DNA from 2 places in the Nitrincola sp. genome. Region 2 is predicted to be linked to the other one. Evidence: predicted binding sites of a transcription regulator. Region 2 holds the regulator's gene; the other holds the start of a gene.
What was found. The regulator sigma-54, encoded in region 2, starts transcription at its own class of promoters, with help from an activator protein. The targets are predictions, from matches to a motif close to TGGCACNNNNNTTGCTNT.
Positions count from the first base shown of each region.

Region 1 (7,296 bases), on a different contig from region 2:
CGATCAAAGATCGGGAAGCCAATACGGATGAGAGGCACCTCGAACTCCTTGCCTTTATGCAGGGTGTCACGCTGGATAAACTTGCCGTAGGAGTTACCGATCATGAAGTCCGGTTTTTCAGTGAACATCAATGAACGGAAGTGCCACAGATCATGACGCGAAAACAGCTGGGTCTGATTGTTGACCGGTGCTGAATCCTGCAGCATTTTCTTCATGCGTTTTTCCCAGCGCTTGCCGCCGCTCTGGCAGAGTACATGGCTTGGCTCGGCACCCAGCTCCAGCAGAAACTTGGTCAGTCCCAGGGTAAAGTCAGGGTCGCCATAGAGGGCAAACTTCTTACCGTGTAACCAGGTGTGGGAGTCGGTCATCATATCCACCAGGCGTCCACGCTCCTTGGCCAGGCTATCCGGAATCGCTTTGCCTGTCAGACGCGATACTGCCATGAGGAAGTTATCAGTCAATTCCAGCCCCATGGGGATATCCAGCTTGGGAACATCATGGTGCCAGGTATTGGTCAGCAGTTTATCCGTTTTGACCAGGTGCAAGGGTTGCAGCAAGATGGTGGTGATGGCATTGGGCGCATCTTTCATTTCATCCTGTGTGGTACCGCCTGAATACATGCGGTACTCACCGTCTGCCGGTGTATCCAGCACTTCGGTCGGATCTGACAGCAGACTGTAATCAACGCCCATCTCCTGCATCATGCGATGGATAACACGGTAGTTACCCAGATAGGTCTCGAAACCCGGTACCAGGTTGATTTTACCGTTACTACCCACCTCTTTATCGTCCATGTGGTTGAGGGTGAAGTAACGGGCGATGCCTTCAAACATGTTGTCCCAGCCGGTTACATGTGAGCCAACAAAGGATGGCGTATGCGCAAATGGCGTAGGAAAGTCTTGCTCCACCGCACCGGCTTTTTTGGCGTTGCCGATAAAGGCATTCAGGTCATCACCGATAACCTCAGCCATGCAAGTGGTGGAAACAGCGATCATCTCAGGTTTGTAAAGTGCCTTGGCATTTTCCAGTCCGTCGATCATATTTTTCTGGCCGCCGAACACCGCCGCATCTTCTGTCATGGAATCGGAAACACAGGCTACCGGCTCCTTGAAATGGCGGTTGAAATAGGTGCGGAAGTACGCCACACAGCCTTGTGATCCATGCACATAGGGTAGGGTTTTTTCAAAGCCCAGTGCGCAGAGTACCGCCCCCAGCGGTTGACAGGCCTTGGCCGGGTTAACCGTCAGAGCTTCGCGGGCAAAGTTGAGCTCTTTATATTCAACTGAGGTGGTCCAGATGAAAGTGTCATCGACTGTATCGACCGGATGACCGTTTTCATAGTCACCTTTTTTGCGCGCCAGCACATCCTTGTACTCATCATTCTGGAACAAGGGGTAGCTTTGTTTGATATTTTCAATGTCTTGCATGACCGTCTCCTTGCCTGGCCGCTAATCTGCGGACGCAGGCGTGAGTAGTGATAAGGGAATCAGGCAACAGCCTGCTGCTCAACTTCTGGAAGTTGTTTCCAGGGCGGCGTCAGTTTTGACCAGCAGGGATTGTTCAGTGTCATGTCCATATCCTTGGCAAAAATGGCGAAGCCATCGTAACCATGGTAAGGGCCGGAATAATCCCAGGAATGCATCTGACGGAAAGGCACACCCATTTTCTGGAAAATGTACTTTTCCTTCACGCCGGAGCCGACCAGGTCGGGTTTGACGCGTTTGACGAATTCCTCAAACTCAAAACCGGTGACATCGTCATAAATCAGCGTGGCATTGCCGATATCGTTACGGGTACGGTCATAGTCATCGTTATGGCCGAATTCATAGCCAGTACCGACCACTTCCATGCCCAGGTCTTCATAGGCTCCGATCACGTGGCGTGGGCGCAGACCACCGACATACAGCATGACTTTCTTGCCTTCCAGACGTGGCCGGTATTTGGCAATGATTTCAGCTGACATGGCTTGGTATTTGGCGATAACCTTTTCAGCACCTTCTTTGATGTTGTCATCAAAATAGGCGGCAATTTTGCGCAGGCTTTCGGCAATTTTGGTAGGGCCAAAGAAGTTGTACTCAACCCAGGGGATGCCGTACTTTTCTTCCATATGGCGTGAGATGTAGTTCATGGAGCGGTAGCAGTGCAGCAGGTTAAGCTTCACTTTCGGGGTCTGCTCCATCTCCGCCAGGGTGCCATCTCCAGACCACTGAGCAACGACACGCAAGCCCATTTCTTCCAGTAAAATACGTGAAGACCAGGCATCACCGCCGATATTGTAGTCACCCAGAATGGCGACATCATATTGGCCTGGCTCTACACCATTGCCACCGCCTTCGCGGTCGAACACATGGTCACGGATCGCATCGTTGGCAATATGGTGTCCGAGTGATTGAGAAACGCCGCGGAAGCCTTCACAGCGTACGGGAATCACCGGTTTGCCGATCTCATTACTACTGGCTTTAGAGACCGCTTCGATGTCATCCCCGATCAGACCAATTGGACATTCAGACTGTACGCTGATACCGCGGTTGAGTGGGAAGAGTTGTTCAATTTCAGTGATGAGTTTGCTGAGCTTTTTATCACCACCGAAAACGATGTCTTTTTCCTGAAAATCAGACGTGAAGTTCATCGTACCGAAGCTGTCTACGCCGGTAGTGCCGACATAGTAGTTACGCCGTCCAGCCCGCGAATATTGACCGCAGCCAACCGGACCGTGCGAGATATGGATCATGTCCTTAATTGGACCCCAGACCACACCCTTGGAGCCAGCGTAGGCACAACCACGAATGGTCATGACCCCTGGCAGAGATTTACGGTTGGAGGTGACGCAGGTTTTTGCCTCAGCGGCGGTATCATTTACCGTTAAATGCTTGGCACGATCCTTTTTCGCCTTTTCCGGATAGACTTCCAGCACTTCCTGAATGAGTGCTTGAGCCTCTTCTTTGGTTAACTTAGCCATAACAGGTTTCCTCCAGCGACGTCTGCCCATCTGCAGAAACGCCATTGAGAATGAGTTAGCGAGCACTTACTGCTCATGTTGGCCTCAGCACGAGACCTATTAGCGTGCCTGGTTGCAATTAAGCAACCGCTTCAGCACGCTGACCGACAATACTCTCGTCCTCTTCTTCCAGAATGCCGAACTCCATCAGTAGTTCTTCCAGGTCGTCCATTTCCAGCGGCGTTGGTACTACAAAATTCTTGTTCTCAACAATTTTGCGTGCCAGGGCACGGTACTCATCGGCCTGCTTGGTGGTTGGATCGTATTCAATACAGGTCATGCGGCGGATTTCTGCATGCTGTACCACGTTGTCACGCGGAACAAAGTGAATCATGGTGGTACCCAGACGGGCCGCGAGTGCCATGATCAGCTCATCTTCACGGTCGGTATTACGACTGTTACAGATCAGGCCAGCCAGACGCACACTGCCTGAGGTGGCGTATTTCACGATACCCTTGGCAATATTGTTGGCCGCAAACATCGCCATCATTTCACCAGAGCAAACGATGTAGATTTCCTGCGCCTTGTTTTCACGGATTGGCATGGCAAAGCCACCACACACCACGTCACCCAGTACGTCGTAGAACACAAAGTCCAGTTCTTCATCGTAGGCGCCTTCCTCTTCCAGGAAGTTGATGGCGGTGATAACACCGCGACCAGCGCAGCCAACTCCTGGCTCAGGACCACCGGATTCAACGCACTTGATACCGCCGTAACCCACGGCCATCACATCTTCCAGCTCCAGGTCTTCTACTGAGCCGGCTTCTGCAGCCAAATGCATTACTGTGGTTTGTGCTTTTGAGTGCAAAATCAGACGGGTTGAATCTGCTTTTGGATCGCAGCCCACAATCATGACTTTCAAACCCATTTCTGCCAGCGCAGCAACCAGGTTTTGAGTCGTGGTTGATTTACCGATACCACCCTTGCCGTAAATAGCAGCTTGACGTAAAGCCATAGTCATTCTCCTCAAGTTGGAACATTTGGCGAACAAAATTGCTCACCGCTGCAGGTAATATGGCAAGGGCTGTGCCAAGTCTTAAAAATATTTTAACGTGTTGTTATTTATGTAAATTTAAAATAACCATGTATTGTTTGTGGTCGTTATGGAGCTGACAAAGCTAAACCTCTTGTCGGACTGGCGACAACAAAATTGTGGCTAACCGACAAGGTCCTTGTTAGGTGAAAGGTACGCAGCCCCCGTAATGCCGCCATTTACTGACCTTGTTGTGATCATGGCATGTGAATTGCTGTTGTTAGCTTGAACGTTATTTTGACTGAATGAAAACAGAGGCGAACCAGATGATGAATAAGACACTGCCTGACAGCCTGCTGGAAGCCATGCGCTCCGGTCAATGTGTACCGGTTATAGGGCCGGACGCACTCAACGACGTGACCGATCCGCAGGGCAATCCGATACCCGCTGATAGCGACAGCTTGATCATCGCCATGAATCAGGGGCGGCCTATGGCACCCAAGTTGATGTATGAGTTTCCACGTGCGGCGATGAATATCGAGCTGAAAAAAGGCCGTAAGGCGGTTACGCGGTTTCTCGACACCACCTACCGTGATACCACCTGGAGTGTTTCCAGCATTCATCAGCAACTGGCGTCACTGAATCCGGATTACATTATCGATATGAACCGTGATACCCAGATGCAACTGTTATGGCGGGACACCCCGCATATCCTGGTTGTTGGGGTGGCGCGCATTACCGGTGGTAGCGAACGCTATCGTCTGTTTCATTACAACGGTAGCCAATATGTAGCCACTCAGGCGTCTTGGTTGGATACAGACTTGCCGGTGTTGTTTAAACCCGTGGGAACGCCCTTACCTGAATCACTCTATATTGCTTCAGATGCAGATTATGTCGATTACCTGACAGAACTGATGGGCGGGTTCGGAATGCCACCCTTCCTGAAGCAGCAACGCCTCGGGAAACAGTATTTGTTGCTGGGCTTGCGCCTGAACCGTGATACCCCGCGCATGCTGCTCAGTGATATTGCCTATGGTGCTGGAAAGCCTGCTGGCTGGGCTTGTCTGCCTGATCCGACCGCAAATGAAGAGAAATTTCTAAGCCGCAAAGGGTTTCAAATTTTGTCAATGACACACGAAGAGTGTCTGGCGGCACTGGTTGAAGCTACCGATCCCTGCTATGCCTGAATGAGGATGTATATCATGACAGATATGACTGCGACACTACGTTTGCAACATTACAATTTACCGGCCATGGATCGTGCCCACCATCACTTTACGGCACTGCTGGGTGCACTGCCGATGGTGTCAAAAACCGCATTACCTTGCCTGCTGAATAGCCTGATATTGAATGCCCGTGAGCATTTTGATCAGGAAGAACGCTTTATGCAGGTAACCGGCTATCCCGGCTATGATTCACACCGCCGACAACATCAGGCGTTGCTGAAAATGTTGGATGACTATCATCAGCAACTACAGCATCAGGTGGGACCCGATGCGCTTACACTGCACAGTCAGTTATGCCTGTGGCAGGATGAGCATCAACAAAACTGGGATGACCCGTTGGCACAATACCTGCGTCATGCACATAGCTGGCATCCGCATGAGCAAGTGCTGCTTAGTTTAGAAAGTTGATTGACTTTCAACCACCTGGATCAGTTTATCCAAAAGGGGTGAGCGGAAGCGTTCAGCTGGATAAACGAGACTGGAGAGGAAAGCGTAGGGCGTATCGACAACTGGCTGCTCGTATAGCTGACCTGTCGCCAGGTCGGCCTCAACAACGCAGCGCGGTAGCAATCCGATACCCATGTCAGCAAACAGACAACGACGGATGACTTCAACGTTTGCAAAGGATTGCCGAGGTTTTAGTTGTAATCCCTGACTGCGAAAATGCGCTTCGGCACGCACTCGGTAGGTACATCCGGGCTCTGTCGTGATTAAGGGCTGCTCAGCTAATTGCGCCAGGGTGAGTGCTGTGTTCTGGAGCCGTTGGCGATGGCAGACAAAAATCACCTCTTCAGTATGCAGTGGGTGCTGGATCCAATCATGACTTGTTGCCAGGGACTGCGTCACTAAAATGGCGGCATCCAGTTCGCCCTGCTCAAACGCACGGTTATAATCAAATGGTTCATGGGTAAGTAACAGCTCAATGCCCGGCGCATCTTGCTGAAGCCCTTCAATTAATGCCGGTAAACGGTAGATGCATATTGAGCTGGGTGCAAAAACACGCAACTGACCGTGAGCTTCATTGATGAAATGCTGTGCCCGGTATCGAATTTCGTCGGCCTGATGGATAAAACTTCGAAAAGCGGTTTCCAGCTGGTGGGTTGCCGCCGTTGGCACTAAGCCACGACCAGCGGTAGCAAAGAGTTGTATACCTAATTCGCTGGAAAGCTCTTTTAACTGCGCCGAGACACTGGAGGGTGCAAGGTGCAGTGCTTTGGCTGCTGCCTGAACACTGCCTAAATCGAGCACTTTTAATAAGCTACGTACTTGTCGAGGCGTCATTGTTCGAAAATACCATTGAATATGTTTTAAATAATTCGCTTTTGTTGTCCAGTATAACGGATTAGTCTGAAAACTCATTCATTACCTAAGTCATCAAGGAGTGTCAGATGCATCTGTATATAGCCTATAAGAACTACTCGTCCTGGTCGTTGAGGCCCTGGCTGGCAATGAAAGTGTCGGGTATTCCCTTTGACGAAACGCTGCTGCCTTTTGCGCATGGCAACAGCTTAACGCAGTTCAGTGAACAGCATGGAGTACCCGCACAGGTACCTGTACTCATCGAGGAAGACAGGGTCGTTTGGGATAGCCTGGCCATTTTAGAGTACCTGGCAGAGCGTTATCCAGAGCGGCAGTTATGGCCTGAGTCTCTTGCCCTGCGTGCTTTGGCACGCTCTGCTGCCGCTGAAATGCACAGTGGCTTTCATGCTTTACGCAGTCAGTTTCCGATGAACTGCCGTACAGAAAAATCTGTGGCACCTAGTGATGCTGTGACCCAAGACCTACAACGCTTAGCCGAAATTTGGTCGCGCTTTGAGCAAGCGGATAAGCCAGAGGGTCCATTTTTAGCCGGAGAGTTTAGTAACGTTGATGCCATGTTTGCGCCAGTGATGTGGCGAGTGCGTAATTACGGGCTGAAGGTGTCACCAGCGTTTGATCGTTGGGCGCAGGCGATGTATGACCTTCCGGCAATGCAGGAATGGCTGGCATCGGCACGCGCTGAAACCTGGCAGATGCCTGCTTATGAGCGTTAATAGTTAAGGTCATTTGAGACAGTAGTCACTTGCAAATTTAAGCATGTTTGAATTGAGTTATCTCAA
Region 1 is NZ_JBLXDN010000010.1:95,912-103,207, forward strand. Features, by position in the region: gene nifK (nitrogenase molybdenum-iron protein subunit beta) at 1-1,427, opposite strand, end outside; gene nifD (nitrogenase molybdenum-iron protein alpha chain) at 1,487-2,959, opposite strand; gene nifH (nitrogenase iron protein) at 3,078-3,953, opposite strand; gene ACN0R1_RS09740 (SIR2 family protein) at 4,298-5,158, shown strand; gene ACN0R1_RS09745 (bacteriohemerythrin) at 5,174-5,605, shown strand; gene ACN0R1_RS09750 (LysR family transcriptional regulator) at 5,594-6,478, opposite strand; gene ACN0R1_RS09755 (glutathione S-transferase N-terminal domain-containing protein) at 6,586-7,230, shown strand; gene ACN0R1_RS09760 (helix-turn-helix domain-containing protein) at 7,268-7,296, opposite strand, start outside.
Region 1: the regulator sigma-54 is predicted to act here: its motif matches at 4,013-4,030, upstream of nifH (nitrogenase iron protein).

Region 2 (7,296 bases):
TTTTCAACTTGAATCTGGCTGGAAAAACCACTGGCCAGGGTGCTGAGTTTAGCCGCCGCTCGCGCATGTAAACCAAGTTTATTAATGATAGTGATGGGGGATTCAATCATGCTTTTCTCAATCAGGTCAGTTCGCGGTGACGGACATGGACACTGTCCATCGACAGGCTGAAATGGTTAGCAAGGTATTCTGCCAGATAGACCGAGCGATGTTGGCCACCGGTACAGCCGATACAGATTGTCAGGTAACTACGGTTATCCTGGCGAATACGTGGTAACCAGCGTTCCAGAAAGTGAGAGATATCCGCTATCATCTCATCCACATCGGTAGATTGCTGCAGAAACTCACGTACCTCTTTGTCCAGTCCGGTCAGTGGGCGCAATTCTGGTACCCAGTGAGGATTGGGTAGTGTGCGCACATCAAAGGTAAAGTCAGCGTCCAGTGGTACACCGTGTTTAAAGCCAAAAGACTCAAACAGCAGCGATAGCGATTGTTCTCGCCTGTTGGTAATTCGCAGTTTAATACGATCACGTAACTCATACAGCGTCAGCCGTGTAGTATCAATCCGCATGTCTGCCAGGGTGGCGATGGGTTCGAGTAAAACCCGTTCGTATTCGATCGCTTCATGTAATCCAGAATGCGTATCCGTGAGCGGATGCTTGCGTCGGGTTGCACTGAAACGTTTCAGCAGCGTCGATTCCGATGCGTCCAGGTAGATTACTTCACAACTCAGGTCATTGAACTGTTTGAGCTGTTCAAGTAACGCTGGAAAACGTTCCAGGTTGCTGGTCAGGTTTCGGGCGTCAATGCTGACAGCTATCCTGGAAGGATTTCCTGTGGCCTCGGTCATTTGCTTGATCAGCTCAGGTAATAGCATGGCTGGAAGATTGTCAATGCAATAAAAACCAGCATCTTCAAGTGCTTGCAGCGCCGTAGTTTTACCTGAACCGGATCGACCACTCAAAATGACCAGCTTCACAGCTTAGCTTCCTTGCCCGGCAGCGTTCATAAAACGACTGAACAGCGTGACGGCATCAGTAGCACCTCGCAGTGCTTCACGTATCTCTGACTGACTGAAGAGCTCGGCTAGACCAGCGAGTGTTTGTAAATGCTCTGTAGCCGCATCTTCAGGGACCAATAGGCAGCAGAGAAGGTCGACAGGACGGTTGTCTATCGCATCAAAATCAATAGGTTCTTTCAAGGTGATTAAAAGTGCGAGAGCTCTATTACAGCCAGCCAGACGACAGTGTGGGATCGCCACACCGTCGCCGATGCCTGTACTGCCGAGGCGTTCACGATTGAGCAGGGCGCTGAAGACATCTTCAGCTTCCAGTTCATCTATTTCGGCAGCCAGTGTTTCACTGGCAATTTCTAAAACACGTTTTTTACTGACGGCATCGATATGACAGAGTGTCAGGGATTCAGTCAGTAGTTCGGATATAGGCATGTGATAGTCAATAGTTAGTGGTTATTTATGAGATTTCATTTTTTCCTTGTGCTTAATGACCTGACGATCCAATTTGTCGATCATGGCATCTATTGCAGCATACATGTCATCCTGTTCGGCTTGTGCAAATATTTCACCTCCAGCTACATGTAAGTCAGCTTCAGCTTTCTGGCGCTGCTTCTCAACACTCAGGGTCACCTGTACGTTGGTAATATTGTCGAAATGACGCTCAAGACGCACGAATTTACTGCGAACGTACTCATTTAATGCATCTGTCAGTTCTACGTGATGACCGGTTATATTGATCTGCATGGTATCTCTCCTTAGTGCCGGTACGATGAGGTCGTACTCTATAGTTAATTAAAGCAGACGCTTGCGCTCATTAGAAGGCGGAATGCTTAACGCCTCACGATATTTTGCGACGGTACGTCTTGCTACGTTGATTCCCTGCTCTTTCAGCAGTTGTGCGATCTTGTTATCGCTGAGGGGTTTGGCTGTATTTTCAGCAGAAATCAACTTTTTGATCAGCGCTCGAATCGCTGTGGATGAAGCACCTTCTCCATCGGCCGTATTAACCTGACTGGAAAAGAAATATTTAAGCTCAAAAATACCTCTGGGGGTATGAATGAATTTTTGTGTGGTAACACGGGAAATGGTGGATTCATGCATGGATACCGCTTCAGCGATATCATGCAACACCATGGGTTTCATGGCTTCATCACCTGTGTCGAGAAAGTCGCGCTGTCGCTCGACAATCTCGGTTGCCACCTTTAGTAGCGTGTCATTGCGGCTCAGCAAACTTTTCAAAAACCAGCGCGCTTCCTGCAGGTGATTTTTCAAGTAGGTATTGTCGGCACTGCTGTCAGCACGTCGGATCAAATCCGCATACTGTGAATTGATCCGCAGTTTAGGAGCGATATCTGGATTAAGGGATACGATCCACTCATCCTGGATTTTACGCACCATGACATCGGGTATGACATATTCAGATTGAGTGGAGCTGATCAATGCGCCGGGTTTGGGGTTTAACGAGCGGATCAGGTTGATGACATTATCCAGTTCAACGTCATTCAGACGCATTTTGCGCATCAGTGTTTTGTAATCATGGCTGCCTAGCAGGGGTAAAAATTCCCGGCAAAGGCGAATTGCTTGCTCACGCCATTCGATCGTTTCTGGCAGTTGCCTGATCTGTATACACAGGCATTCACTCAGATCTCGGGCGGCTACCCCCGGTGGATCAAATTGCTGAACCCGGTGGAGTACCGCCAGAATTTCATCTTCATCGGCTTCCATGAACAGTTCCGGCTGTTGTGCCTGGAACTGTTCCAGTAGCTCGGCAAGGTCGCTACGCAGGTAGCCATCCGCATCCGTGGCGTCGATAATGGCCTCTGCCACCATATAGTCCTGTTCACTCATGGGGGTCAGGTTCAACTGCCAGATCAGATGATCCTGGAGGGTGTCTTCTCGGGTATCATTGTCTTGATTAGGCCAGTCGCCTTCGGCAGCAGAGCCTGAGCCTGGGCCTTGGCTTTGGAAGGTGTCTTCCCAGTTGCTGTCAGTGGGCAAGTCATCGGGAATGGATTCATTCCAGTCAGTATCTGCCCCAGTGTCTTCGTTTGAATTGTCTGACGTTTCGCTATTGCTGTTTAGTGCAGCGGTTTCTTTATCTTCATAGGTTTGATCCACGAGCGCTTCGGTCGTGTCAGATTCATCATCACTGACTTCCAGCAACGGGTTGCTGTCCAGCGCCTGCTGGATCTCCTGTTGTAGATCCAGTGTTGACAGCTGCAGCAGGCGGATGGCTTGTTGCAGCTGTGGCGTCATCGTGAGATGTTGGCCAATCTTGAGATGTAACGCTTGCTTCATATGCCGTTAAGATCACTTATTCAGAGGCAGGGATGGTGACTAAAGCCGGAACTGGTCGCCGAGATAGGCGCTGCGAACCTGCTTGTTGCCCATTATGTCAGATGGACTGCCATCTGCAAGGATGGCGCCTTCACTGACGATGTAGGCACGTTCACAAATGTCGAGGGTCTCGCGCACATTGTGATCAGTTATCAGTATACCTATATTACGTTCCTGAAGATGCCGTATGGTCTGTTTAATATCATTTACTGATATCGGATCAACACCCGCAAAGGGTTCATCCAGCAGAATGAAGCGTGGTTCCGTGGCCAATGCACGGGCTATCTCCACGCGCCGACGCTCCCCCCCAGACAGTGCCATACCTGGGCTGTTGCGTAGATGGGTAATATGGAATTCCTGTAGCAGCTCTTCCAGTAACTGGGTGCGGTCTGATTTGGATAACTCCTTACGGGTTTCCAGAATGGCCATCAGATTGTCGCTGACACTCAGCTTTCTGAACACCGAAGCTTCCTGTGGCAGATAGCCGATGCCTTTTTTGGCGCGGCTGTGCATAGGCAATTGGGTGATATCCTGCTGTGCAAGACGAATATTGCCCTTGTCGGCATTTACCAGTCCCACGATCATATAGAAGCAGGTCGTTTTACCCGCACCATTTGGACCCAGCAGACCCACAATTTCGCCCTGGCTGATTTTCAGGGAAACGTCGCGAACAACATCACGTCCTTTATAGGACTTGGCCAGATGCAGGGCTTCCAGAGTGGTGGTCATGGCTACTGGTTGCCTTTCGGTTGAATGATCATTTGCACGCGCTGGCCATCCTGAGACTCGCTTCTGAATGCATCCACGACAGATTTATCCATGTCATAGACGATGCGATCTCCGGTGAACTCGTCGGCGTCCTGCATAACGCGAGCGTTTTCAGTAATGGTTACCGTCTGAGTGGGTACCTGGTAATCCATACGTAATCCATAGGCCTTGGTTGTAGGCTGGTTGGCACTGGCTTGCTGATGAAACTCAGCAGGGGAGCCAGTCGATAAAATTCTGGAAATACTACCGGCATTATCACGGTGCATTTCGACACGTGAACCCAGCATCAGCATGGTGCCCTGACGTATTTCAACTGATCCGGTATACACAGCGACGCCAGTGAGTTCGTTCATGCTGGCGTGATCGGCTGAGACATAGATTGGCTGCTCCTGGTCTTCAGGCAGGGCGTAAGCAGTCTGACTCAGTATCAGTAGTGCTGTGATCAGGCACAGCATTAACATTTTAGTATGTCGCATAATATCCTCTTACGTCAGACAGCAGGTCTATACGGTGTTCTTTTAGCCACGCCTGCATGCCGATAGCATCGGTACGGTTGGTTCCCTGTTGAATCTGAACGGGAGCATCGGTTTCGGCATAATCATCCGGTGGCAGTAATGTCATGACTGATGTCGTCAGTACCCAAGGTGTTTCTGCAGCCGAATTATCAATAACCCTGACGTTTCCTGCAAGTTCAATCTTGCTTTCATCGTCTGGCATGCTGCCGAGGTCGGACGAAATCTGTGTATCGCCACGTCCATCGCGAGGCAGTGTAATCAATGGGCTGTTCAGTGTGATCAGCTCCGGTGCCGGGAAATGCTGCAAATGGGGTGACTGGACGATGCGTGAGAGTTGTCCGTTTTCATCGAATACACTGATGTACGCATCGCGGATAAAAAAGTCCACTCGATCTGGATTATCCGGGTCACCTGAAACGGTTTCACCAGGACTGCCAAAAATGCCCCAGTACACCAGCGCGGCCAGTAGTATTGCCAGACCGGTTATCAGTTTCAGGCGGGCGGCACTAAACATCAGCGAAATTCCTCAATCAGACCGGTCAGTTTACCCTGAGCTGATAACAGTACTTCGCAGAATTCCCGTGCCGCTCCATGACCGCCTTGGCGGGAGGTACACCAATCGGCTTCCTGGCAGACTACCGGATGACCATTGGGAACAGAGACACCAAAAGCGACCGTAATGATGGCCGCCAGGTCCGGCAGATCATCGCCAATATAGGCGGTAGTGGTTGCGCTGTCTCCACTTTCTAACCAGATTTCTTCCAGAGCTGTCAGCTTGTCTTCACGCCCCTGTATCAGCCAGTCAACGCCGAGTGCTTTGGCGCGCATGCTCACTTGTGATGAGCTGCGTCCGGTGATAATGGCTGTCTTGATGCCGGCTTTCTGCAGCAGCTTTATCCCCAGGCCGTCCAGCGTATTGAAGGCTTTTACTTCCTGACCATCGGGTAAAAAATACAGCGAACCATCGGTTAATATACCATCCACATCAAACACGGCCAGACGAATGGATTGCAAGCGTTGCTTCAGTACATCGGACAAGGTTTCTGTCATGGTCAGATTACTCCGGCTTTAAGCAGGTCATGCATGTTCAGCGCACCGGCGAGCTGGCCTTGCTCATCAGTAATCAGCAGCGCATTGATTTTACGTTCCTGCATGACTTTTAGTGCTTCTGCTGCCAAGGATCCTGTTTTCAGTGTAGTGCCGCCGCGGGTCATGACCTCTTCAATCGAGGTATTTTTAAGATCGATTTCCTGATCCAGGGTGCGGCGCAAGTCGCCATCGGTAAAAATACCCAGCAGCTCGCCGGTGGCGTTGGTTACCGCTGTCATACCCAGGCGTTTCTGAGTTACTTCCAGCAGTGCTTCTCGGATCGAGGTGTTGACCGTGACCTGAGGAATGTTCTCACCCGCATGCATAATATCATCTACACGCAATAGCAGTTGTCGACCCAGGCTGCCACCGGGATGGGAAAAGGCGAAGTCTTCGGGGCTAAAGCCGCGTGCTTCCAAGAGTGCGATTGCCAGGGCATCGCCCATCACCAGTTGTGCGGTGGTGCTTGAGGTTGGTGCAAGGTTATGCGGACAGGCTTCACGCTCTACCGGCAGGTGCAAATTGACGTCAGCAAAGCGTGAGAGCGTAGAATCAGGGTTTGAGGTCATGCTGATCAGTGGGGCACCCATGCGCTTAATTAGCGGCAATATGGTCACGACTTCAGTAGTCTCACCGGAGTTGGAAAGTGCCAGAACAACATCCTTGCCGGTGAACATGCCTAAATCGCCATGACTGGCTTCTCCCGGGTGAACAAAAAAAGCCGGGGTGCCGGTACTGGCCAGAGTGGCTGCAATTTTATTGCCGATATGCCCGGACTTACCCATACCGGTGACAATGACACGTCCTTCACAGCTGAGTAACAGCTCACAGGCTTTGCTAAAATTGTCATTCAGCTGGGCCAGCAAAGCGCTGATGGTGGCGTGTTCTATTTCAATGGTTCTTGTACCGGCGGCGATAAAGTTAAATGTGCTCATTCGGATCGGGATCAGCCATCTGTTGAAAAGTATATAAGTTACGACAAGTTTAACGCAGATTTGCCTGAGATCGTAACTCAATTTGTTACAGGGGTGTAACTTGGATAACAGGTGCGTTTAAACTTGTCCTCTGTAATGGTATATTTACCGGTCTTGTCTGTTGTAACAGGGTGTGGGGATGGACGTTGAAAAAGACTCAACGAAGGATATGAAACAATCTGCAGATAACATCATTGTTGAAATACGTAATATGAGCTTTTCACGCGGCTCAAAGCGTATTTTTGATGATGTCAGTATCAAGATACCGCGCGGTAAGGTGACAGCAATCATGGGGCCCTCTGGCACAGGGAAAACCACGTTATTAAAATTGATTGGTGGCCAGTTGTTACCGGATTCAGGCCAGATTTTGCTGGATAATCAAAATATACCTACGCTGGGTCGTCGGGATCTTTTCATCGTTCGCGAGCGGATGGGGATGCTATTTCAGAGTGGGGCGTTGTTCACGGATATGACGGTATTTGATAATATCGCTTTTCCTATCCGGGTGCACACCCAGCTACCTGAAGAAATGATTCGCGATATAGTGCTGATGAAGCTGCAGGCTGTTGGGCTACGTGGAGCCGTAGGGTTAATGCCC
Region 2 is NZ_JBLXDN010000001.1:330,621-337,916, reverse strand. Features, by position in the region: gene ACN0R1_RS01565 (HPr family phosphocarrier protein) at 1-110, opposite strand, end outside; gene rapZ (RNase adapter RapZ) at 122-979, opposite strand; gene ACN0R1_RS01555 (PTS sugar transporter subunit IIA) at 983-1,447, opposite strand; gene hpf (ribosome hibernation promoting factor) at 1,469-1,759, opposite strand; gene ACN0R1_RS01545 (RNA polymerase factor sigma-54) at 1,808-3,313, opposite strand; gene lptB (LPS export ABC transporter ATP-binding protein) at 3,353-4,081, opposite strand; gene lptA (lipopolysaccharide transport periplasmic protein LptA) at 4,084-4,596, opposite strand; gene lptC (LPS export ABC transporter periplasmic protein LptC) at 4,583-5,149, opposite strand; gene ACN0R1_RS01525 (KdsC family phosphatase) at 5,149-5,673, opposite strand; gene ACN0R1_RS01520 (KpsF/GutQ family sugar-phosphate isomerase) at 5,688-6,659, opposite strand; gene ACN0R1_RS01515 (ATP-binding cassette domain-containing protein) at 6,838-7,296, shown strand, end outside.